3 regions of the Saccharothrix xinjiangensis genome follow, and region 1 is predicted to be linked to each of the others. Evidence: riboswitches for the same ligand, from Rfam matches in the RefSeq annotation. Region 1 holds a riboswitch; each other region holds the start of a gene.
What was found. Region 1 has a riboswitch for glycine ahead of gcvT (glycine cleavage system aminomethyltransferase GcvT). Riboswitches for the same ligand answer to the same signal wherever they lie in the genome.
Positions count from the first base shown of each region.

Region 1 (7,624 bases):
TATCTAGGTGATCGGCGGGACCGCAGGTGCCCTTGATAGTCCGTTCGGGTGACACCGGGCGGGGTCGATGTGCGTCTGCGTGGTTGTCCACGCCACCGCCTGGGGGATCACAGGGGGTTTGGCGTTCGTCATCCGGGTGAATGAGGGAGCATGTCGGGTGACGCGGCGGGCACGCGCCCGCCTGCCCCTGCCCCGTGATGCGGACGGAGACCGATCAGTGAACGTCAAGAAGGTGGTGACGCTGGCGGCGGTCGCGCTGGTGCTGTTCCTCCTGATCACCCAGCCGAACGAGTCGGCCGAAGCGGTGCGCACGGCGCTCGGGTGGCTTGAGCAGGGCGCTCAGTCGATCATCACCTTCGTCCGCAGCCTCTTCGCGTAGCGGCCCGCCGAACTCCGCTCAGTGCGGTCACCAGCAGTGACATCGGGCTTCCATCGTTGGACCGTACGGGTGGAATGAGGGCTATAACGCGCTGGTAACAGGGTTTTTGACAAACCGGGGTCTAGCGGTTGTCGGTACCCGCTAATACGGTGCGCTGCATTGGCTGATCTTCGACCGATGAGGAGGCAGAATGGTCGAGGACTCCGGAGTCGACGAGCTGCTGCGGCAGTGGGCGGCTGAGCGCTCGGACGACGCGGAGCTGCAAGAGGTGAACCGGATCAAGGACGCGTGGCTCGCGGAAGCCCCGCCGTCCCCCGGCATCCCCGTGCAGCGGGCGAGTGGTGGTCCCCGTGGCCTGGTGCGGGTCGAGTCCGCTGACCCCGCCTACGTGGCGGCGATGCGGAAGCGGGCGCCCGAGGTGCCCGAGGCCCTGCTCGCGGCCGCCGCCAGCTACTGGCAGCTGGTGGGCGACCTGTCCGAGGCGGAGCAGTGGTGGGACGCGGGCATCAGCCCGCTGGACCAGCGCGCTCTGGACTACCGGGCGGCCGGGCTCACGCCCGCCGACCTCGGTCGTCGGCTCGGACCGATGACGGTGCTCCAGCACCTGCGTCGAGGCAGTGCGGCGGCCTGGTGCGTGGCCAGGTTGCAGAGGCAACGCCGGGACGGCGTGGCCTAGTCCGGAACGAGAGGGGCGGGCTCCTGTGGTCGGGAGCCCAAGCCCGAGGGGTGGGCTCCTGCGGGAGGAGCCCTCGCCCAACACGGGTCCCGAGCGCACCGCCGTGACCGGCACGCCGCCGTGACCGGCAGGGATGCCGCGACCGACAGAGGCGCACGGAAGAGGCGCACGGACCCGCACCGAGCCGAACCGGGTGAACCGGGTGAACTCGGCAAACCCGACCGTTCGACCTGCTCGGCACGCGAAGTACCCTGGAGTTCGTGCCGGGCCTCATCACCCCCAAGCGGACCGCCATCGCGCTGGTCTGCCTGCTCTCCCTCATCGTGTGCTGCGGCCTCGCCTACTGGCAGTGGGCGCGGTTCTCCGAGGCGGGCGGCACGTTCCAGAACCTCGGTTACGTCTTCCAGTGGCCCCTGTTCGGCCTCTTCCCCGCCTTCATGGTGTGGCGCATCCGCAAGCTGGACGCCCAGCGCAAGGCGGAGGCCGCCAACCCGGCCGAGGAGCCGGTGGGCGACCCGGCCGGCCGGGTCGTTACGGTTGAGCCCGTCAGGAGAGCGCACGACGACGAGGACGACGAGCTGGCGGCCTACAACCGCATGCTCGCCGAGTTGCACGCGCGGGACCAGCGGTGAAGCGAAGGTAGGGCGATGAACGGCGCGTTGACCAGGTTCCGGTTCATGGCTTACGTGGTCGGTGTCGGCCTGCTGCTGCTCGTGGCCGCCATGTTCGCCAAGTACGTGGGCGACAGCGAGACCATGATGCGGATCGTCGGCCCGGTGCACGGCTTCCTCTACGCGATCTACCTGGTGCTGACCGTCGACCTGGCGCTCAAGGCCCGCTGGTCGATCAAGGCCACGGCCCTGGTGCTGCTCGCCGGCACGATCCCGTTCGTGTCGTTCTACGCCGAGCGCAGGGTCGTGGAGAGCCTCCGGACCGGCAAGGCCCTGTGACCAGGGTTGACCGGGCCGCCGGGCCCGCCTAGCGTCTGGCGGTACCAACTGAACACGGCCGTCGACGTCGCGCGGGAGAGTCCCCAGGTGAGCTGGGGCGCCGAAGGAGCAACCCCTCCCCGGAATCTCTCAGGCACAGCTACCGCCGATGAAGGCAACTCTGGAAAGCAGGCGCCCGGTGCGCCTCGCCCACGGTGCAAGCCGCTCACCAGCGGCGAAGCTCTCAGGCTCATGACAGAGGGGGAGGCTCACTCAGACGAGGAGTCTCCGATGGACCGTGTCATCTCCCACACGTGCCCGCCGACCCGACCGGTCGGCGCTACCGGCATGTCCGCACCCCCGGAGGACCGCGCCTGATGGAAAGCCGCCGCACGCCCCTGCACGCCGAGCACGAGGCGCTGGGCGCCATGTTCACCGACTTCGCGGGCTGGCGGATGCCGCTGCGCTACGACAGCGAGCTGGCCGAGCACCGCGCGGTGCGGACGTCGGCGGGCCTGTTCGACCTGACCCACATGGGTGAGATCGTGCTCACCGGGCCGGAGGCGGGCGCCGCGCTGGACCGCGCCCTGGTCGGGCACGCCTCCGCGATCGGCGTCGGCCGCGCCCGCTACACCATGATCTGCGAGGCCGACGGCGGCGTGGTCGACGACCTGATCGTCTACCGGCTGGGTGACCAGGAGTACCTGGTCGTGGCGAACGCCTCCAACGCGGCCGTGGTGCACGAGGCGCTGGTGGCGCGGGCCGAGGGCTTCGACACCACCGTCGAGGACCGCTCGACCGACTACGCGCTGCTCGCCGTCCAGGGCCCGAGCTCCACGGCGATCCTCGAAGGCCTCACGCCCACCGACCTGTCGACGGTCAAGTACTACGCCTCCTACCCGACCGAGGTGGCGGGCAAGCCCGTGCTGCTGGCCCGCACCGGCTACACCGGCGAGGACGGCTTCGAGCTGTTCACCGCACCGGCCGACGCGCCCCACGTGTGGCGGGCGCTGCTGGAGGCCGGCGCGCCGCACGACCTGAAGCCCGCCGGCCTCGGCTGCCGCGACACGCTGCGCCTGGAGGCGGGCATGCCGCTGTACGGCAACGAGCTGGGCCGCGAGCGCACGCCGTTCCACGCGAACCTGGGCCGGGTGGTCAAGCTCGACAAGCCGGGCGACTTCGTCGGCCGCGACGCGCTGGCCGCCGTCGCCGAGCGGGGCGTGGACACCACCCTGGTCGGCCTGAAGACCACCTCGCGCCGCGCGCCGCGGCACGGGTACCCGGTGCTGGACGCGGCGGGCGACCCGATCGGCGAGGTCACCAGCGGCGCCCTGTCGCCGACGCTGGGCTACTCGGTGGCCATGGCCTACGTGGCCGTCGACCACACCCGGCCGGGCACGTCGCTGTTCGTCGACGTCCGGGGCAAGCACGAGCCGGTGGAAGTCGTCGCCCTGCCGTTCTACAAGCGAACCAGCTGACCCCAGGAGAGAGATCCACATGTCCGAGCACTTCAACACCTCCCTCGCGGAGTTCGACCCGGAGGTCGCGAACGCGGTCGCCGCCGAGCTGCACCGGCAGCAGAGCACGCTGGAGATGATCGCCTCCGAGAACTTCACGCCGGTGTCGGTGCTCCAGGCGCAGGGCTCGGTGCTGACCAACAAGTACGCCGAGGGCTACCCGGGCCGCCGCTACTACGGCGGCTGCGAGAACGTCGACGTGATCGAGCGGCTGGCCATCGAGCGGGTCAAGGCGCTGTTCGGCGCGGGCTTCGCCAACGTGCAGCCGCACTCGGGCGCGCAGGCCAACGCGTGCGCCATGTTCGCCCTGCTCCAGCCCGGCGACACGATCCTGGGCCTGGACCTGGCGCACGGCGGCCACCTGACGCACGGCATGAGGATCAACTTCTCCGGCAAGCTCTACAACGTGGTGCCCTACCACGTGTCGGACACCGACGGCCGGGTCGACATGGCCGAGGTCGAGCGGCTCGCCCAGGAGCACCGGCCCAAGCTCATCGTGGCCGGCTGGTCGGCCTACCCGCGCCAGCTGGACTTCGCCGAGTTCCGCCGCATCGCCGACTCGGTCGAGGCCTACCTGATGGTGGACATGGCGCACTTCGCCGGCCTGGTGGCGGCGGACCTGCACCCCAGCCCGGTGCCGCACGCGCACGTGGTGACCACCACCACGCACAAGACGCTGGGCGGCCCGCGCGGCGGGGTCATCCTGACCAACGAGCCGGACCTGGCCAAGAAGATCAACTCGGCGGTGTTCCCCGGCCAGCAGGGCGGCCCGCTGGAACACGTGATCGCGGGCAAGGCGGTGGCCTTCAAGCACGCCGCGTCCCCGGAGTTCGCCGACCGCCAGCGCCGCACGGTCGAGGGCGCCAAGATCCTCGCCGACCGCCTGTCACAGCCCGACGCGACCGCCGCAGGCGTGAAGGTCCTCACCGGCGGCACCGACGTCCACCTCGTGCTGGTCGACCTGGTGGCGTCCGAACTGGACGGCAAGCAGGCCGAGGACCGCCTGCACGAGGTCGGCATCACGGTCAACCGCAACGCGGTGCCGAACGACCCCCGCCCCCCGATGGTCACCTCCGGCCTGCGCATCGGCACCCCGGCCCTGGCCACGCGAGGCTTCGGCGCAGCGGACTTCACCGAGGTGGCCGACATCATCGCAGCCGCCCTCCAGCCGTCACCGGACCTGGCGGAACTGCGCGCGCGGGTCGACGTGCTGGCAGCCAAGCACCCGCTGTACCCGACCCTGTGAAGCACGGCACGAAGTAGCCCGCCCTTCGGTCGTCCCGCACCACCCGCCTGCGGGACAACCGAAGGGCACACCCCTGAACGTAGAACTCACCGGTCCCGAACGTTCGACACGGTGGACCTGAACGTCCGACTCGCGCGTCCTGAACGTACGACTCGCGATGTCCCACCGGACGACTCGCGATGCCTGACTGGACGACACGCGATGTCCGACTGGAGGACACGCGGACTCTCGGGTTGACGCGCAGCGTCAGAGCGGTGCCGCGCTCGTCCTCTCCCGTATGGCCTGGGCGCAGCCCTACCGCGCTTGTCAAGGGGTCCGCACGCCCTTCGCGGACCCCTTGACAAGGGTGGTTGCCTCCGGCAGGCCATACGGGAGAGGACGAGCGTCCCGCCCCTCCCCCGGAGGCCTGCCCAGCGGCGAGCGACCGCCCGTGAACCCCGCCAACCCCGGCCAACCCCGGCCAACCACGCCAACCCCGCCCCACCACGACCGCCGCGCAACGCCCTGATCCCCCGGCCAACCCCAGCCGGGGGATCAGGGCGCTCCACGGTGGACTTCACGCGGCCGGCGCGGTCACCCCGGGCGGCAGGCACTCGACGTTCCGCTTCCCGTTGGGCTGCACCACGAACCACGTGCCACCGACGCCCTGCCCCTTCCACTGACCCGGGGCCTCGTCCTTGGCGTAGGTGTAGAGCGGCCAACCGTCCAGGGTGACCTGCTCGGAACCGTCGGCGCGCTTGACCGTCGACACCAGCGCCGGGTCGACGCCCCGCAACGCGGGTTCGCCGCCGTTGGACAGCAGCGGCGGCCAGGTGACCGCGCACTGACCCTCGCAGTTGGACTTCGCCGGCTTGGCCGTGTCCTTGTCGAACCGGTACAGCGTGCGCCCGTCGCCGTCCTGCACGACGTCACCCATGCGGGGGACGCTCTTGCCGACCAGGGTGATCTGCGGACCGGCGGGCGCAGCCTGCGCCTCCGGCGCGGAGGCCTCCTCACCCGCGCCCTCCCCGGCAGCATCCCCAGCCGCGTCCCCGGCCGAATCACCGGCCGCATCCCCCTCGCCCGGGGCGGCTTCCTCGCTGGTCGCGGGCGCCAGCGGCGCCTCGTACTCCTGCGCCCCGGCGTCCACCTGCTCGGTCTGGGCCACGGTGGTGCCCCGCAGCACGGTGGTGTTGGACGTCCACACGACCAGCGCGAGCACGGCCACCAGGCCGGCCGCGACGGCGATGGCGACGCGGTTTCGTTGGATCACACTCAACTCCTCCTCGGTCCGTCGATCGCTCCACCGACGATTACGGCCCTGTCACGGCAACGGTTCAGCTCCCGGCGAAGTCAGGGGTGGGCCTCTTCCATTGACGCAACTTCCTGGTTGCCATACTTTCTAGCAACCGAACGGTTGCAACTTGGAGGACGTCGTGGGCTTTCCCGATCGCATCGAACGCACCCTCGAACTCGCCCACCCGCCGCGCGCGGTGTGGGACGCGCTGACCACCGCCGAGGGCCTGGGCTCCTGGTTCGGCAACGAGGCGACGGTGGACCTGAGCGTGGGCGGGGTGATCCGGCTGTCGTGGGAGGGCGGCCACGCGGTCGACCTGCGCGTGGAGCGGGTCGAGGAACCGTCGGTGTTCGGGTTCACCTGGCCGGTCGACGGGCTCCCGGAGGACGAACGGCACCGCACCTACGTCGAGTTCACCCTCGAACCCGTCGACGGCGGCACGCGGCTGGTCGCGGTCGAGACCGGCTTCGCCCGGCTGCCGGAGGACGCCGGCCGCAAGGCCCACGACGCCCACGTCCAGGGCTGGAAGAACGAGTTGGCCGACCTGGCGGCCCACCTTGACGCGGCCTGACGACGAGGCGATCGCCGAACAGGTCTTCACCGCACTGGCCGACCCGAGCCGGCGGGCGGTCCTGGCCGCGCTGGCCGAGGTCGGCCCCTCCACCGCCACGGACCTGGCCGCCCGCCTGCCGATCACGCGGCAGGCCATCGCCAAGCACCTGGCCCTGCTGACCGAGGCCGGCCTCGTGACGGCCGAGCCGGGGGAGCGGCGCCGGGTGCGCTACCGGCTGCGCTCCGCGCCGATGCGGGTCGCCCAGCGGTTCCTCGCCGCACTGGCCCGCGACTGGGACGGCCCACTCGGCGCGCTGAAGGACCACCTGGACCGGAACGCCTGAACCGGAACGGAACCCCTCCAACCCAACCCCTCGACCGCAACCCTTGAACCCGAAAGCGAGCACACGGTGAAGACACCACCGATCGTCCCCCAGACCGAGTGGGAAGCGGCGCGCCTGGCCCTCCTGGTGAAGGAGAAGGAACTCACCCGCGCCCGCGACGCGCTGGCCGCCGAGCGCCGGCGCATGCCGTGGCTGGCGGTGGAGGCGGACTACTCGTTCGACACGGCGGAGGGCCCCAGGTCCCTGCTCGACCTGTTCGAGGGCCGCCGCCAGCTGATCGTCTACCGCGCGTTCTTCGAACCGGGCGTGTTCGGCTGGCCCGACCACGCCTGCCGCGGCTGCTCCATCGTGGCCGACCAGGTGGCCCACGTCGCCCACCTCAACGCCCGGAACACCACCCTCGTCTTCGCCTCGCGCGCCCCGCAGGCCGACATCGCGCGGGTGAAGGAGCGCATGGGCTGGACGATGCCCTGGCACACGATCACCGACGGCTTCGACGTCGACTTCGGCGTGGACGAGTGGCACGGCACCAACGCGTTCATCCGCGAAGGCGACCGCGTGTTCCGCACCTACTTCGTCAACCACCGCGGCGACGAGCAGATGGGCGGCACCTGGAACTACCTCGACCTGACCGCCCTCGGGCGGCAGGAGGAGTGGGAGGACTCGCCCGAGGGGTACCCACAGGAACCGCCTTACCAGTGGTGG
Region 1 covers NZ_BAAAKE010000002.1:141,624-149,247, reverse strand. The annotation lists gene ABD223_RS06010 (hypothetical protein) at 218-379, shown strand; gene ABD223_RS06005 (helix-turn-helix transcriptional regulator) at 570-1,055, shown strand; gene ABD223_RS06000 (hypothetical protein) at 1,316-1,687, shown strand; gene ABD223_RS05995 (DUF3817 domain-containing protein) at 1,703-2,005, shown strand; glycine riboswitch at 2,068-2,159, shown strand; glycine riboswitch at 2,161-2,250, shown strand; gene gcvT (glycine cleavage system aminomethyltransferase GcvT) at 2,362-3,462, shown strand; gene glyA (serine hydroxymethyltransferase) at 3,482-4,747, shown strand; gene ABD223_RS05980 (COG4315 family predicted lipoprotein) at 5,304-5,999, opposite strand; gene ABD223_RS05975 (SRPBCC domain-containing protein) at 6,163-6,594, shown strand; gene ABD223_RS05970 (ArsR/SmtB family transcription factor) at 6,581-6,919, shown strand; gene ABD223_RS05965 (DUF899 domain-containing protein) at 6,986-7,624, shown strand, end outside.

Region 2 (7,624 bases), on a different contig from region 1:
GGCCGTGGCGTTGAGCTTCATCGTGCACGAGCCCAGCGGGATCATGCTGCGGTCCAGCGCCACGTCCTTGTCCGACAGGGACCGCAGGTAGCGCAGCAGCGCGGTCTCCGAGCGGTGGGTGTGGAACACCGGGTGGGTCAGGTACTCGGAGGTGCGGCGCAGGTCGGCGGGGATGCCGTCGGCGGTGTCGGCGTCCAGGCCGTCCACGTCGGCCACGGTGACGCCGAACGCCTGCCACACCCGGTCCAGGTGCTCGCGCGTGGTCGTCTCGTCGCAGGCGATGGACACGACGTCGTCGTCCACGCGCCACAGGTTCACGCCCAGGTCGCGCGCCGCGGCCACGACCTCGGCGGCCCGGCCCTCGACGCGGGCGCGCACGGTGTCGAAGAACTCGCCGTGCACCACCTCCACGCCGGCCTCGCACAGGCCCGCGGCCAGCACCGTCGCCATCCGGTGGGCGCGGGTCGCGATGGCCTTCAGGCCCTCGGGGCCGTGGTAGACGGCGTACATGGAGGCGACCACGGCCAGCAGGACCTGCGCGGTGCAGATGTTGCTGGTCGCCTTCTCGCGGCGGATGTGCTGCTCGCGGGTCTGGAGCGCCAGCCGGTAGGCCGGGTTGCCGTCGGCGTCGACGGACACGCCGACGAGGCGGCCCGGCAGCTGCCGCTCCAGGCCCTGGCGGACGGCCATGTAGCCGGCGTGGGGACCGCCGAAGCCCATCGGCACGCCGAAGCGCTGGGTGGTGCCGACGACCACGTCCGCGCCGATCTCGCCCGGCGGGCGCAGCAGGGTCAGCGCCAGCAGGTCGGCGGCCACGACGGCCTGCGCGCCGGCCCGGTGGATCTCCTCGACGACCGACGCGTGGTCGCGGACCACGCCGGACGCGCCGGGGTAGGACAGCAGCACGCCGAAGAAGTCGCCGCCCAGGCCGAGGCCCTCCAGGCCCTGCGACAGGTCGGCGGTGACGACCTCGATGCCCAGCGGCTCGGCGCGGGTCTCGATGACGGCGAGGGTCTGCGGCAGCGTGTCCGCGTCCACCACGAACTTGTTCGACTTGGCCCGGCCCGCGCGGCGGACCAGCGTCATCGCCTCGGCGGCGGCGGTGGACTCGTCCAGCATGGAGGCGTTGGCCAGCGGCAGGCCGGTCAGGTCGCCGACGACGGTCTGGAAGTTCAGCAGGGCCTCCAGGCGGCCCTGGGAGATCTCCGGCTGGTAGGGCGTGTACGCGGTGTACCACGCGGGGTTCTCCAGCACGTTGCGGCGGATCACCGGCGGCGTGGTGGTGCCGTGGTAGCCGAGGCCGATCATCTGGGTCATCGGGCGGTTGCGGGCCGCCAGGGCGCGCAGCTCGGCCAGGGCCTCGGTCTCGGTGGCGGGCGCGGGCAGGTCCAGCACCAGGTCGCGCTCGCGGATCGCCTCGGGCACGGCGCGCTGGGCCAGCTCCTCCAGGGAGCCGACGCCGATCACGTCGAGGATGCGCGCCAGCTCGGCGGGCCGGGGGCCCACGTGCCGGTCGGCGAAGGGGGTGCCGTGCTCAAGAGCGGCGAGGGGGATGCGGTCCTGCGTCATGGGTGTCGCCTCCGGGGCTACGGGCACACTGCTGCCGTTGCCCTCCCCCTCTGTCTCCTGCCCGTCGCCGGGCGCCTGAGAGCTTCACCCGGTGGTGGCCGGGTTTGCACCGTCGGCGGGGTCTTTTCTTGCCCGACCCGCTTTCCAGAGGCGTCTCACCCGCACGGTCCTTGCGCCTGAGAGGTTCCGGGGAGGATTTGCTCCTTCGGCGCCGAGCGGACTCGGACTCTCCCGCGCGGGATAAAGCGACTGCCCGCGAATCGTACCTGGCAGGGGACGCGCCGGTCCCGCGGGCGCGACGTGGATCTCAATGGCTGGACAACCGGGTTTGACCGGGTTTTCCGGCGGGCACCCCCGAGGTACCCGCCTGTAGCACGCCGTGTTCACGCCGTGGTCGGTGGACCTGTTCGTGCTCCGATTCGGTGCACGGGTTCGGCGTGCGCCCGGTCCGGATCGGTGTTCGGTGTCGGCGCCCGGGATCGGCGGCGCGGGCGTCCGGTGGTTCAGCCGGTGGCGCGGGTGCGGCGACGGCGTGACAGCTCGTCGTTCGGGGCCGGCACGATCTCGGCGCCGTCCGCGCGCTCGGCGGGGAACTCGTGGATGGTGCCGCTGATCTCCCGCATGGCGCCGCTGACCGCGATGCCGAACACGCCCTGGCCGCCCTGGAGCAGGTCCACGACCTCCTCGGGCGAGGTGCACTCGTAGACCGTGGTGCCGTCGCTGAACAACGTGATGCGGGCCAGGTCCTGCACGCCGCGGCGGCGGAGGTGGTCGACCGCGACCCGGATGTTCTGGAGCGAGACGCCGGTGTCCAGGAGCCGCTTGACGACCTTCAGGACGAGGATGTCCTTGAACGAGTACAGCCGTTGGCTGCCGGAGCCGTGTGCGCTCCTTATGGTCGGGCTGACCAGGTCGGTGCGGGCCCAGTAGTCGAGCTGGCGGTAGGTGATGCCCGCGATCTGGCACGCGGCCGGGCCGCGGTACCCCACGAGTTCGTCCGGCAGCGAGGAGTCCGGGAACAGCTCGCCCTGTTCGCCGGAGCCGGAACCGGCCCGGATGATGGGCGCTTCCTCGACCACGCCTGCCTCCCCTCGGTCCGGTCACGACGACCGGCGACCAACGTGAAGCCGCCGCGGCGCTCGAATCACACCGTGGCAATTCACCTGAGCTCGACGGTAAGACCGCCTAGGGGGCAGGTCAACGCGACGCGCGGGACGTGTCTGACCTCAACCTGAGGTAGAGGTTGAGAGAGTCGGCCGTTGTAAGCCATTCGGGTGACGTTTAGTGATCGTTTAGCAGAGAATTGCTGACGTTGTGTAATCCATAAGTGTGACACCGGGGGGTGGCACGCGGGGTTGATCCACAACGCACCGCACACGCCTGCGAGGGGTTCGGAACAGTGGCCGAGCCTCTCGCAGGTGTTACCCGCCCGCCGCGGGTTGAGACTGGGCGGCGGTGGTTTGACGAGGTCCGGGTCCGGGCCGACCGGGGGGTGGCTCGGACCCGCGGCGGGGGCGGCGGTCGAGGTTCGCCCGACCAGTGGGGCGGGGGGGTTGGCGGCGATCGACCCTGCGCGCCCCTGACAGCTCACCGCGGTTGTCCACAGAGCCTGTCCGCACGCGCCACCTGCCACCTGCCACCACTGTCCGCGGACCAGGTTCCGCCTTACCGCCCGCCGCGGTTGTCCACAGATCGCGCCCCGTTTCTTCCGCCTCCACGCGCGAACCGGCAAAATCAAAACAGGGGTCCCCTGGGCAGGGGACCCCTGTTCAAGCATGTCGGGCCTGGTGAACCCGTCAGGCCCATCAGGCCCATCAGGCCCGTCAGGCCTGGTGGGCGACTCAGGTGTCGGCGCCCCGGAAGTCCTCCGGCGACACGGAGTCGAGGAACTCGCGGAACTTCTCGACCTCGTCCTCCTGCTCGTCCGGGATGATCAACCCGGCCTCGGCCAGCACGGACTCCTCCGCGTGGATCGGCACGCCGATCCGCAGCGCCAGCGCCACCGAGTCGCTGGGGCGCGCGGACACCCGCACGTCGCCGTCGAACACCAGCTCCGCGAAGTACGTGCCCTCTTGCAGGTCGGTGATCCGCACCTGCTCCAACTGCCGGCCGAGGGCGCCGATGACGTCCTTGAGCAGGTCGTGGGTCAGCGGCCGGGCGGGTCGCACGCCCTGCTGCTCCAGCGCGATCGCGGTGGCCTCGACTGAACCGATCCAGATCGGCAGGTACCGCTCACCCTCGGTTTCGCGCAGCAACAGGATCGGCTGGTTGGCGGGCAGTTCCACCCGCACACCCACGACGCGCATCTCGCTCATCGGGTCTCGCCTCCCTCAGCGCGCTGAAATCCTGGCGTCCCCGCTGTATGAACGAGGATCCCCCACGTACCCTTTCGACGCTACCCGCCAAGCGGGCCTTGTGCGCAACCGCCCGTCAGGTCCGGGATCACGATGCGGACACTTGTTCACCTCGGCGAAACGCGCTTGCCCGCGCCGTCCCGCAGACCGACCTTGACGAGCAGCGTGTGCAGGGTTACCGAGAGCGCCGCCAGGTCGCGGGCGACCTCGTCGGCCCGCGCCCGGTGCGCCGCCGCGGCGGCCTGCTCGACCAGGGCGACCTCCCGGTCGGCGGCGGCCCGGAACGGGCGCAGGTGCCTGGCCTGGACGCCGTGCTCGGCCATCGCCCGGACCGTCGCGGCGATCTGCACCGCCTCGTGGTCGTAGAACCCGCCCGGACCCGCGGCGACCAGGCCGTGCTGCTCCAGGTCGGCCAGTTCGGCCGACTCGATGCCCGCGCGCGCGAGCAGGTCGTCGCGGGTGATCCGGTGACCGGGGGACGGGCCGAGGTCCACGGCGCGCACGCCCTGGTCGACCGCGTCCAGCTGCTCCTTGATGACCTTCAGCGGCAGGTACCTGTCGCGTTGCGCGGCCAGCACGTACCGCAGGCGCTCGACGTCCGCCGGGGCGAACTGCCGGTACCCCGAGGCCGTGCGCGCCGGGCGGACCAACCCCTCCGATTCCAGGAACCGGATCTTGGAGATGGTGACGTCGGGGAAGTCGGGTCGGAGCTGGGACAGCACCGCCCCGATGCTCAACCCCCCGCGTGGCCGCCCGGCCGCCGTCACCGGAGCCCCACCGTCAGGCTCCCTGGCCCCCGGCGCCCGGACCGGTCAGGAACACCAGGCGGAACTTCCCGATCTGCACCTCGTCGCCGTTGGCCAGCACTGCCTGGTCGACGGGCTCGCGGTTGACGTAGGTGCCGTTGAGGCTGCCCACGTCGATCACCACGAACTCGCCGCCCTCGCGGCGGAACTCGGCGTGCCGGCGCGAGACCGTCACGTCGTCGAGGAAGATGTCGCTGTCGGGGTGCCGGCCGGCGCTGGTCGTGTCGCGGTCAAGCAGGAACCGCGACCCCGCGTTGGGACCGCGCTTGACCACGAGCAGGGCCGACCCGGCGGGCAGCGCGTCGACGCCGGCGACCGCCGGCTCCTGGGCGGGCGCCTCGGCGCCCTCGACCTCGGCGAGGAAGTCGGCCCGGAAAACGGAGGTCCGCTCCGGGGACTGCTCGGGCGGGACGCCGGGCCCGTCGTTCGTGCTCACCTGAGCTCTCCTCCTGCTGCTGGAACCGTCGAGTTCGTTAGAACCTATCGTGCCCGAAGCCTTGTCTGAGGAGCGGCTCCCCCACCGACCGAAGAGCCGCCGGAAGATCGACGTCACCCCTGTGCCGCCAGCTCCTGGTACGCGGCGGCGTCGAGCAGGTCGTCCACCGCGACCGGGTCGTCGAGCCGGAGCTCCACCATCCACCCCTCACCGTACGGGTCGGAGTTCACCAGGTCGGGCTGCTGGTCCAGGGAGTCGTTCCGCGCGACGACCTCGCCCGCCAGCGGCGCGTAGATGTCCGACACGCTCTTGGTGGACTCGACCTCACCGAGGGTCTGACCGGCGCCGACCTGTTCGCCCAGCTCAGGGAGCTGGACGAACACGACGTCGCCGAGCTGCTCCTGGGCGTAGTCGGTGATGCCGACGCGCACGGTGTCCTCGCTCGTGCGCAGCACCCACTCATGTTCCTCGGTGTACTTGAGCTCCTCGGGAATCACCGCGGTGCGCTCCTTCATGACGGTGGATCTTCGGTGCCGGATCTTCCCACGTCCCGCTCAGGCCGGCGCGACCCCCGGCCGTCGGCGCAGCGCGAGGGTGAACTGGTAGACGTACAGGGCTCCCGACCACAGGTACAGGGCCCCGCCCCAGATCATGAACGCGTAGGCGAGCGGCCGGAGCGCCTGGGCGGCCGTCGAGCCGCCCTGGGCGAGCAGGAGCATGGGGAACGCGTAGAGCAGGTTGAAGGTCGCGGCCTTGCCCAGGTAGTTGACCTCGAACGGGCCGTAGCCGCGGGCCCGGAGCACGGGCAGGCAGAGGCCGACCACCACTTCCCTGCCGACCAGGACCACGACCACCCACCAGGGGATGATCTCGCGCACGACGAACGCCACCAGGGTGGCCAGGATGTAGAGGCGGTCGGCGGCGGGGTCGAGGAGGACGCCGAGCTTGCTCGTCTGGTTGAGCCAGCGGGCGATCTTGCCGTCCAGCCAGTCCGACACCCCGGCGGCGATGAGGACGACCACCGCCCACCCGTCGGCGTGCGGGCCGAGCAGGAGGTACAGGAACAGGGGCACGCCGAGCAGCCGGAGGACGCTGAGCGCGTTCGGGATGGTCAGCAGCCGGTCCGTGGGCTCGACGTGATCGTGCGGCACAGGCGGGGACTCTAGTGGCGGGTCGACCCCGGGGCCGCGTCGCCGCCCGAACGGAAATCGCGGCGGGACCGGCCGGCGCCGGGTCGACGGGGTCGGGCGACCGACCGGCGCGCCTGGCGCCGGTTCGTCCCGGTGCGGCTCCGCCCGGCGTCGGTTAGCCGGGGTGCGGCTCCGGCCGGCGCCGGTTCACCTGGCGCCGGTTCACCCGGCGTCAGTTCGCCCGGGTGCGGCTCCACCCCCGTCGCCGCAGCTCGTCGCCGCTGAGCGCCTGCGGGCGGCCCCGGTCGTCGACGCCGACCCAGCGGCCGTGGGAACCTTCGAGCACGTAGGCGTGCCCCTTGCTCCAGACCACGCTGCACGGGGTGGTCGGCAGCGTTCCCGCGCCGCCGCCCCCGGCGCGCGCCGCCACGGGCTTCGCGGGTTCCGACTCGGCTTCCGTCATGGTGTTCATGTGAAAATCCCCTCCACCAGGGGTGTCGTCCGCAAGTCTCGCGGTGTTATCCCCGACACGGTGATTCTGCTCCGCCGACATCCGGGATCCGCTCGATTCCACCGGCATTTCGGTCACCGGTTGCTTGACGCGGCAAGGTGCGCGACGTCTTACGCCGGGGTGTAGCCGGCTGGACCGCGATGAAACCGTTCACCGTCCGTCATCCACCGCACGCCGGGAAGCGCACTACACTGGTACCGATCAAGCCACCACCCTGCGGTGGTGGCGCAGCGGTTGAGCCAACAGCCGCGCCGGGAGGTCCTGGCCGGTGGACGTGTCCGCCACGCTGCTGTTCCGCGCTGCGCGCGGTCGGCGGGCCGCGGACTTCCCACCCAGCGGTTCCAGCTGAAGAGGAGATCCTCGTGACGGTTCAGGATCCGGACGTCGTGGCGACGAGCGGAGCCGAGTCCGCCGCGGCAGGCGGCCCGCGCGTCGGGCAGATCGGCATCACCGTCCGCAAGGCGGGCGAGGGCGCCACCGTGGTCGCGGCCAGTGGGGAGATCGACATGCTCACCGCGCCGCAGCTGCGCGCGGAGGTGCTGCCGCACCTCGACGCCGGCGACACCGTCGTGCTCGACCTGTCCGGGGTGAGCTTCCTGGGCTCGGCCGGTCTCGCGGTGCTCGTGGAGGCGTCCCAGCACGGCAAGCGCCGGGGCTCCGCGTTCCGCGTGGTGGCCGTCGAGCGGGCCGTGATCCGGCCGCTCGCCGCGACCGGTCTCGGTGACGTGTTCAGCGTGTTCGAGTCGGTCGACCGCGCGCTGGAGGCCGACGAGCCCCGCTAGCCGGCTGGGTCCCTCAGCCGTGCGGCACCACGTCCA
Region 2 covers NZ_BAAAKE010000023.1:96,195-103,818, reverse strand. The annotation lists gene gcvP (aminomethyl-transferring glycine dehydrogenase) at 1-1,569, opposite strand, end outside; glycine riboswitch at 1,724-1,813, opposite strand; gene ABD223_RS32740 (MerR family transcriptional regulator) at 2,073-2,648, opposite strand; gene ABD223_RS32735 (bifunctional nuclease family protein) at 3,411-3,884, opposite strand; gene ftsR (transcriptional regulator FtsR) at 4,031-4,690, opposite strand; gene garA (glycogen accumulation regulator GarA) at 4,704-5,165, opposite strand; gene gcvH (glycine cleavage system protein GcvH) at 5,279-5,680, opposite strand; gene clsA (cardiolipin synthase ClsA) at 5,720-6,316, opposite strand; gene ABD223_RS32710 (hypothetical protein) at 6,528-6,767, opposite strand; gene ABD223_RS32705 (anti-sigma factor antagonist) at 7,169-7,588, shown strand; gene ABD223_RS32700 (ATP-binding protein) at 7,602-7,624, opposite strand, start outside.
Region 2: another riboswitch for glycine. It lies ahead of gcvP (aminomethyl-transferring glycine dehydrogenase); the one in region 1 lies ahead of gcvT (glycine cleavage system aminomethyltransferase GcvT).

Region 3 (7,624 bases), on a different contig from region 1:
GCGCCCGTGCCGAGCGCCCAGCCCAGCGCGAGCAGCACGGTCGGGATCATCAGGCCCCACCACAGGCCCGTGGTGGTGGTCTTGCGGAACTCCGCCTTGATCAGGTTGCCCATCACGCACCACCCTGCTGCTGCCCGTAGGGGTTGTCCGGCTGTTGCTGCCCGGTGCCGGGCGGCGCGTACGGGTTCGGCTGCTGCTGTTGCTGCTGGTAGCCGGGCTGCTGATAACCGGGCTGTTGGTAACCGGGCTGCTGCTGGTAACCGGGCTGCTGGTACCCCTGCTGCTGGTAACCGGGCGGCGGCGCGTAGTACCCGCTGCCCTGCTGCTGCCCCGGGAACTGACCCTGCCCCGGCGGGAACTGCCCCGGGAACTGGCCCGGCGGGAACTGGCCCTGCGCCGCGTACTGGTCCTGCCCCGCGTACTGACCGCTGGTGAGCTGGAAGAACAGCCGCTCCAGGTCGGCCCTCTCCTCCTCGATCCCGTAGATCGACACGCCCGCCTTCAGCGCCACGTCCGCGACCTGCTGGACCTCGACCCCGGTGATCGCGATCCGCCCGTCCGGCAGTTGCTCGATGCCCGCGACGCCCTGCTCGCGCAACGCCGCGACCAGCGCGCCCGCGTCCGAGGGCTGCACCAGCACCCGCGCCTGCTGCTGCGCCCGCAGGTTGTCCAGCGGCCCGTAGAACATGGTCTGGCCGCGGCTGATGATGACCACCTGGTCCACGGTCTGCTCGACCTCGGCCAGCAGGTGGCTGGAGATCAGCACGGTCCGCCCGCTGCGCGCGAACGACTGGAGGAACGACCGCAGCCAGGCGATGCCCTCGGGGTCGAGCCCGTTGGCCGGCTCGTCGAGCACGAGGATCTGCGGGTCGCCCAGCAGCGCGGTGGCCAGCGCCAACCGCTGCTTCATGCCGAGCGAGAACTCACCCGCCTTGCGGTCGCCCGCCGCGCCCAGCCCCACGAGCTGGAGCACCTGGTCGGCCCGCGCGTCCGGCACGCCGATCGCGGCGGCGTAGACCCGGAGGTGGTTGCGCGCGGTGCGCTTGGGGTGGAAGCCCTGCGCCTCCAGCACCGCGCCGACCACCCGGCCGGGGTTGCCGAGCCGGTCGAAAGGGCTGCCGTTGATCAGGGCGGTGCCCGCGGTCGGGGTCACCAGGCCGAGCAGCATGCGCAGGGTCGTCGTCTTGCCCGCGCCGTTGGGTCCGAGGAAGCCGGTCACGGAACCGGGTTCCACCGTGAAGCTGAGATTCTGCACCGCCGCGACCGGACCGAACTGCTTGGTCAAGCCCTGCACCACGATGCGGCCACTGCCGTCGTGCACGCGTCCCTCCCGGATTGCTCCTACCGGGCGTCATCCTGCCTTAGCGGGATCACTCGGGGAGGGCATGTCGTGGTTTCGACACCACCACGGGCAGTTCCGCGGTGGCCTCGGGGTCCCCCGACGGATTCCCCGGCGGACCACCGGGCAGCCCGCCGAACAGGTCACCGGGCAGGCCGCCCACCACGCCGCCCGCCGGACCGCCGGGCGCGGTCCCCGGCACCTCCTCCGCGCGGTGCGCCGCGCGGTGCGCCGACCGCCGCGCGCGCCGCCGCTCCCGGTGCGTGGAGCCCTCGCCGATGAGGTGCTGGTGCGCCATCGTCCACACCTGGCACGGCCACCTCTTGTTCCGCAGCACGCCGGGGCACGCCCGGCAGCGGCCGTCCGGACCCTGCTGGTGCACGGTCAGCAGCAGCCGCCAGCCGTCGGCCAGGCGGTGGATCTCGGCGCGCGCGAGCGGCACCAGCGAGTCGGCCTCACCGCGCTCGGCGGCCTCGTCGAGCAGCGCCAACCGGCGCAGCACCGCGGCCCGCAGGGCTTCGTCCAAGACGCTCACATCCTGTCCGCGGCCTGGTCGAGCAGGCGGTGCAGTCGGCGGGTTTGGGTGACGGACATCACAGCCGATTCGCCGGGCGGGGAGACCAGGAGCACCCGGTCGTCCTCGACGATCACGGTCATCGACCGGTCCCGCCCGAACGGGTCGTGGCAGTCGATCCAGTCCTGTGGTTGAGCCATCGGCACTCCGATCGGAGGTGGCGCGGCGCCTCGCCGCGCGAGCGGACGACCCCGCTGCGTAGCGACGCGGGTTCCCAGACCTGTCCATCGGCCGACGAGCCGCCGTGACTTACCCGTTACCGTCTAGATTCACTCGTTCGCTTGAACCACGTGCACGCACCGTGGTTCAGGTGGCGGGTGGTGTGGGCCGGACCGGTGGGCCCGCTGGGCAGGGCCCCCGAACTCCGGCTAGGATTGGCAGCGCGGCCCGCTCCCAGTGACCCCCAGGCTGGTTGAGCGGGCCGCCTCTCACGTCGAGGGCCCCGCTCACGGTAGGTGAGCGGGGCCCTCTCTTCTCCCGGATCAGCTCGTGGGCTCCCGGATCAGATCTCGACCGCGGTGTGCTCCAGGTCGTGGGCCTCGGCGACCGGCCGGTTGGTCAGCGCGCCCTCGTGCGCGTTCAGGCCCAGGGCCAGCGACGCGTCCGCGCGCAGCGCCTCCCTCCAGCCCCGGTCGGCCAGCGCCACGGCGTGCGGCAGGGTCACGTTGGTCAGCGCGTAGGTCGACGTGCGCGGCACCGCGCCGGGCATGTTGGCCACGCAGTAGAAGACCGAGTCGTGGACCTGGTAGGTCGGGTCGGCGTGCGTGGTGGGCCGCGAGTCGGCGAAGCAGCCGCCCTGGTCGATCGCGATGTCCACCAGCACCGAGCCGGGCTTCATCTGCGCCACCAGCTCGTTGGACACCAGCTTCGGGGCCTTGGCGCCGGGCACCAGCACCGCGCCGATCACCAGGTCGGCCTCGCGCACGGCCTGCTCGACCGCGTACCGGGTGGACGTGACGGTGCGCAGCCGGCCCTGGAACAGGGCGTCGACGTGCCGCAGCCGGTCGACGTTGGTGTCCAGGATCTCGACGTCCGCGCCCATGCCCGCGGCGATGGTGGCCGCGTTCAGGCCCGCCACGCCGCCGCCGATGACGACCACGCGCGCCGGGTGCACGCCGGGCACGCCGCCGGGCAGCACGCCCCGGCCGCCGGAGGGCTTCATCAGCGCGAACGCGCCCACCTGCGGCGCGAGCCTGCCCGCGACCTCGGACATCGGGGCGAGCAGCGGCAGCGCGCCGTTCGGGCTCTGCACGGTCTCGTAGGCGATGGCGGTGGTGCGGGACGCCAGCAGCGCCTCGGTCAGCGGCCGGTCGGCGGCCAGGTGCAGGTAGGTGAACAGGACCTGGCCCTCGCGCAGCCGGGGGTGCTCCTCGGCCACCGGCTCCTTGACCTTGAGCACCAGCTCGCCCTCGGTCCACACGTCGTCCGCGCTCGCCAGCACCTTGGCGCCGGCGGCGAGGTACTCCTCGTCCGTGATGGCCGAACCGAGCCCGGCGCCCGCCTCCACGTAGACGTCGTGGCCGCGCGTGGTCAGCTCGTGGGCGCCCGCCGGGGTCAGCGCGACGCGGTACTCGTGGTTCTTGATCTCGCGGGGAACTGCGATCCGCACGGTGGGCTCCTTCGGCCGTCGTTGCACCAAAGGTCGGTTACCCGGTTCGCGGTGTCATCGTGCTCCCGGCACGAACGGCCGGGGGCCCGGTTGTGCCGGCAGGACAAGTCGACCGGCGCGTTGACACCCGTCCCACCCGCCACCTAGCGTGCGGGCAAGTCAACTGAACATCGGCCGCGGCGTCGCGCAGAGACGCCGGAACCCGCGCGGGAGAGACCCCGGGCACCGTCCCGGGGCGCCGAAGGAGCAAGCACCCCGCACACTCTCAGGCAGCGAGAACCGCTCGGGTGAGGCGACTCTGGAAAGCGTGCTCCACAGCGCGCACCCACGGTGCAAGCCGCAGCTTCGTGCGGCGAAGCTCTCAGGTCCCAGGACAGAGTGGGGGAACCAGGACCACCACCCAGGGAGCGCTGTCGTGACCTTTCCGGAGAAGCTGCTGTACACGCCCGAGCACGAGTGGGTCGACTGGGCGCCGGGCGCCCAGGACCCCGTGGCGATCGGCATCACCTCGTACGCGGCCGAGTCGCTGGGCGACATCGTGTTCGTCGACCTGCCCAAGGCGGGCACCCGCGTGACGTCCGGCGAGGTGTGCGGCGAGCTGGAGTCCACCAAGTCGGTCAGCGAGCTGTTCGCGCCGGTCACCGGCGAGGTCGTCGAGGTCAACCCGGCCGTGGTCACCGACCCGTCGCTGATCAACAACGACCCGTACGGGCGCGGCTGGCTGTTCAAGGTGGCGGTCGAGGAGGCCACCGGGCTGCTGACCGCGGCGAAGTACGCGGAACTGACCGAGGCCTGATCGTGGCCATCAGCGTGTTCGACCTGTTCTCCGTCGGCATCGGCCCGTCCAGCTCGCACACGGTCGGCCCGATGCGCGCGGCGACGATGTTCGCGGCCAGGCTGCGGCCCGCGCTCGCGTCCGTGAACCGGGTGCGGGTGGAGCTGTTCGGTTCGCTCGGCGCGACCGGCCACGGCCACGGCAGCCCGAAGGCGGTGCTCCTCGGGCTGGAGGGGCACCGGCCGGAGGAGGTCGACCCGGCGGCGGCCGAGGCCCGGGTCGCGGAGATCCGCGCGTCCGGCAGGCTCCGGCTGGGCGGTGCGCGGGAGATCGCCTTCACCGAGGACGACGACCTGGTCATGCACCGGCGCAAGTCGCTGCCGCTGCACCCCAACGGCATGAGCTTCACCGCTCACGCCGGGTCGGAGGTCGTCGACTCGGCGGTGTACTACTCGGTCGGCGGCGGTTTCGTGGTCGACGAGACGGCCGCCGGCGCCGACCGGATCAAGGCGGACCGGACGGCGCTGGCGCACCCGTTCAAGTCCGGCGACGAGCTGCTGGCGCGGACCCGCGAGACCGGGCTGCCGATCAGCGGGGTGATGCTGGCCAACGAGCTGTCGTGGCGCGACGAGACCGAGGTCCGGGGCGGCCTGCTGCACATCTGGCGGGTCATGCAGGACTGCGTCGAGAGGGGCTGCACCGAGACCGGCGTCCTCCCCGGGGGCTTGAAGGTCCGGCGGCGGGCCGCGGAGATGCGGCAACTGCTGGCGGCCGAGCACTACGCCACCGACCCCCTGCGGGTGATGGACTGGGTGACGCTGTTCGCGCTGGCGGTGAACGAGGAGAACGCCGCGGGCGGCCGGGTGGTGACGGCCCCGACCAACGGGGCGGCCGGCATCGTGCCCGCGGTGCTGCACTACTACGCGAGGTTCGTGCCGGGCGCCTCGGACGACGGCGTGGTGCGGTTCCTGCTGACCGCGGGCGCCATCGGCGTGCTGTTCAAGGAGAACGCGTCGATCTCGGGCGCCGAGGTGGGCTGCCAGGGCGAGGTGGGCTCGGCCTGCTCGATGGCGGCCGGCGGGCTGGCCGAGGTGCTGGGCGGCACGCCGGAGCAGGTCGAGAACGCGGCCGAGATCGCGATGGAGCACAACCTCGGGCTGACCTGCGACCCGATCGGCGGGCTGGTGCAGATCCCGTGCATCGAGCGGAACGCGCTGGCGTCGATCAAGGCGATCACGGCGGCGCGGATGGCGCTGCGGGGGGACGGGTCGCACTTCGTGTCGCTGGACAAGGTCATCAAGACCATGCGGGAGACCGGCCGGGACATGAAGGACAAGTACAAGGAGACGGCCCGGGGCGGGCTGGCGGTGAACGTGATCGAGTGCTGACGGTCGCGGTGACACCCGGCCCCGCGTTGGCGCGTGGGCCGGGTGTGGCCTGTTGCAGTGGCGCACCACGGGTGCCCGGGAGGTCGGTGTCACACTCGGGGGATGAGCGTTGAGCCGTGTCCTGCCGGGGAGGGCGGCGTGCACGTGCCGTCCCCGGCGCCGGGTCGTGACCGCTGCCAGCTGTGCGGACGGGACCTGAGGTGAAGGCCGTCCAGTTGCCGCGGGATGCGCGTGGCCAGCGGTTGTGCCGCCACGAGTACGCCGGGGGCTGCACGTGGTGGTGCAGCTACCGGCGCGGCGTGGTGTGCGTCGGGCCGGCGGTCGGGTTGCTGGCCGCGGCCTGCGTGATGCTGTGGCTGTGGGGCGACGAGGCGGGGCGGCAGCGGGCGGTCGAGGCGGCGGTCGGGATGCTGCTGGTGGCGGGGGCGGGTGCAGCGGCGGTGCTGGTCGCCGAACGCGCCAGTGACCGCATCTGAACCTCGGTCGCGTCCGGCGTGCCGGACGCGCGTCCTCCACCGCGCCGCACCGCTCCGTCGACTAGCGCGGCAGCGCCGACTCGACCGCCGCCACCACCTCGTCCGCCTCCGGGTCGGTGGTCGGGCGGAAGCGGGCGATCACCGAACCGGTCGGGGACAGCACGAACTTCTCGAAGTTCCACTGCACGTCACCGGCCGCGCCGGAGCCGTCCGGCACGGCGGTCAGCTCCTCGTACACCGGGTGCCGGTCCGGGCCGTTCACGTCGACCTTCTCGAACAGCGGGAACGTCACCCCGTACGTGGTCGAGCAGAACGTGGCGATCTCCTCCGCCGTGCCCGGCTCCTGGCCCGCGAACTGGTTGCACGGGAAACCGACCACCGAGAAACCGCGCTCCGCGTACCTCTCGTGCAGGCGCTCCAGGCCCTTGTACTGCGGCGTCAGGCCGCACCGCGACGCGACGTTGACCACCAGCAGCGCCTTGCCGGCCAGCGAACCCAGGCTGGACGCCTCGCCGGACAGGGTGTGGACCGGGATGTCGTGGATGCTCATGCCCGAAGGCTAGATCCCACCCGGACCGCGGGCCTGCGCAGGCCGACCGCCCCGCCCAGGACCAGCACCAGCCCCGGCAGCGCCAGTGGGCCGGCCAGCGCCCACGCCGAGCCGGCCTCGACGGGCGCGGCCGCCGCCGACAGGCACAGCGCCACCGCGAACGCCGCCACGGTGGTCCGCAGGGCGTTGTCGGGCACCGCGTCCGCCAGCGCGAACAGGCCGACGCCGAGGGCGATCAGCGGGCCGACCGCCGGGTGCGACGCCACGAGCACGGCCGCGCCGAGCAGCGCCACGACCAGCGTCGGGTACAGCACCCCGCGCCGCCACAGCGCGGCCGCCGCGGCCAGCAGGATCACGCCCGTGCCGGTGCCCGTCCACCAGCGCGGCAGGTCGTGCAGGGCGGTGCTCGCCGGCAGGGCCGCCCAGCCGACACCGGCCGCGGCCAGGTAGGCGCCCGCGGGTGTCGCGTACCCGAGGCCCCGCGCCACCACCCACGCGCCCACCAGGAGCACGGCCACCCAGTAGAGGCCGACCGCGGTCGGGTGGCGCAGGTCCGGGAGGTTCACCGCCTGCGAGAGGACGTCGCCGCCGCGCCGCCCCGACCCGCCCGGCCGGTACAGCGGCAGCACCAGCAGCGTCGCCACCCCGAAGAACAGCAGCGGCGCCGCCCACGCCCGCCGCGCCACGTCCGCTTCCCCCATCGGACCAGGTTGGCAGCGGTCCGCGACCAGCGTCAACCGCTCGGCCGGCACACCGCCACCACCACCCGCGGGCCGAGCAGGCGCGCCGGCGCGGTGCGGACCAGTCCGACGCGCAGGCCGAACACCAACCGCGTGCCCGGTGGCCAGTGCCGGGAACGTCACCGGAACGCCGACCGCGCAGAGCCGGAGGTCACCCATCGTCATCCCCCGGG
Region 3 covers NZ_BAAAKE010000021.1:77,001-84,624, forward strand. The annotation lists gene ABD223_RS31095 (ABC-2 transporter permease) at 1-113, opposite strand, end outside; gene ABD223_RS31100 (ABC transporter ATP-binding protein) at 113-1,321, opposite strand; gene ABD223_RS31105 (hypothetical protein) at 1,371-1,874, opposite strand; gene ABD223_RS31110 (hypothetical protein) at 1,871-2,053, opposite strand; gene ald (alanine dehydrogenase) at 2,416-3,522, opposite strand; glycine riboswitch at 3,720-3,814, shown strand; gene gcvH (glycine cleavage system protein GcvH) at 3,938-4,318, shown strand; gene ABD223_RS31125 (L-serine ammonia-lyase) at 4,321-5,685, shown strand; gene ABD223_RS31130 (hypothetical protein) at 5,886-6,161, shown strand; gene ABD223_RS31135 (glutathione peroxidase) at 6,223-6,711, opposite strand; gene ABD223_RS31140 (hypothetical protein) at 6,708-7,412, opposite strand.
Region 3: another riboswitch for glycine. It lies ahead of gcvH (glycine cleavage system protein GcvH); the one in region 1 lies ahead of gcvT (glycine cleavage system aminomethyltransferase GcvT).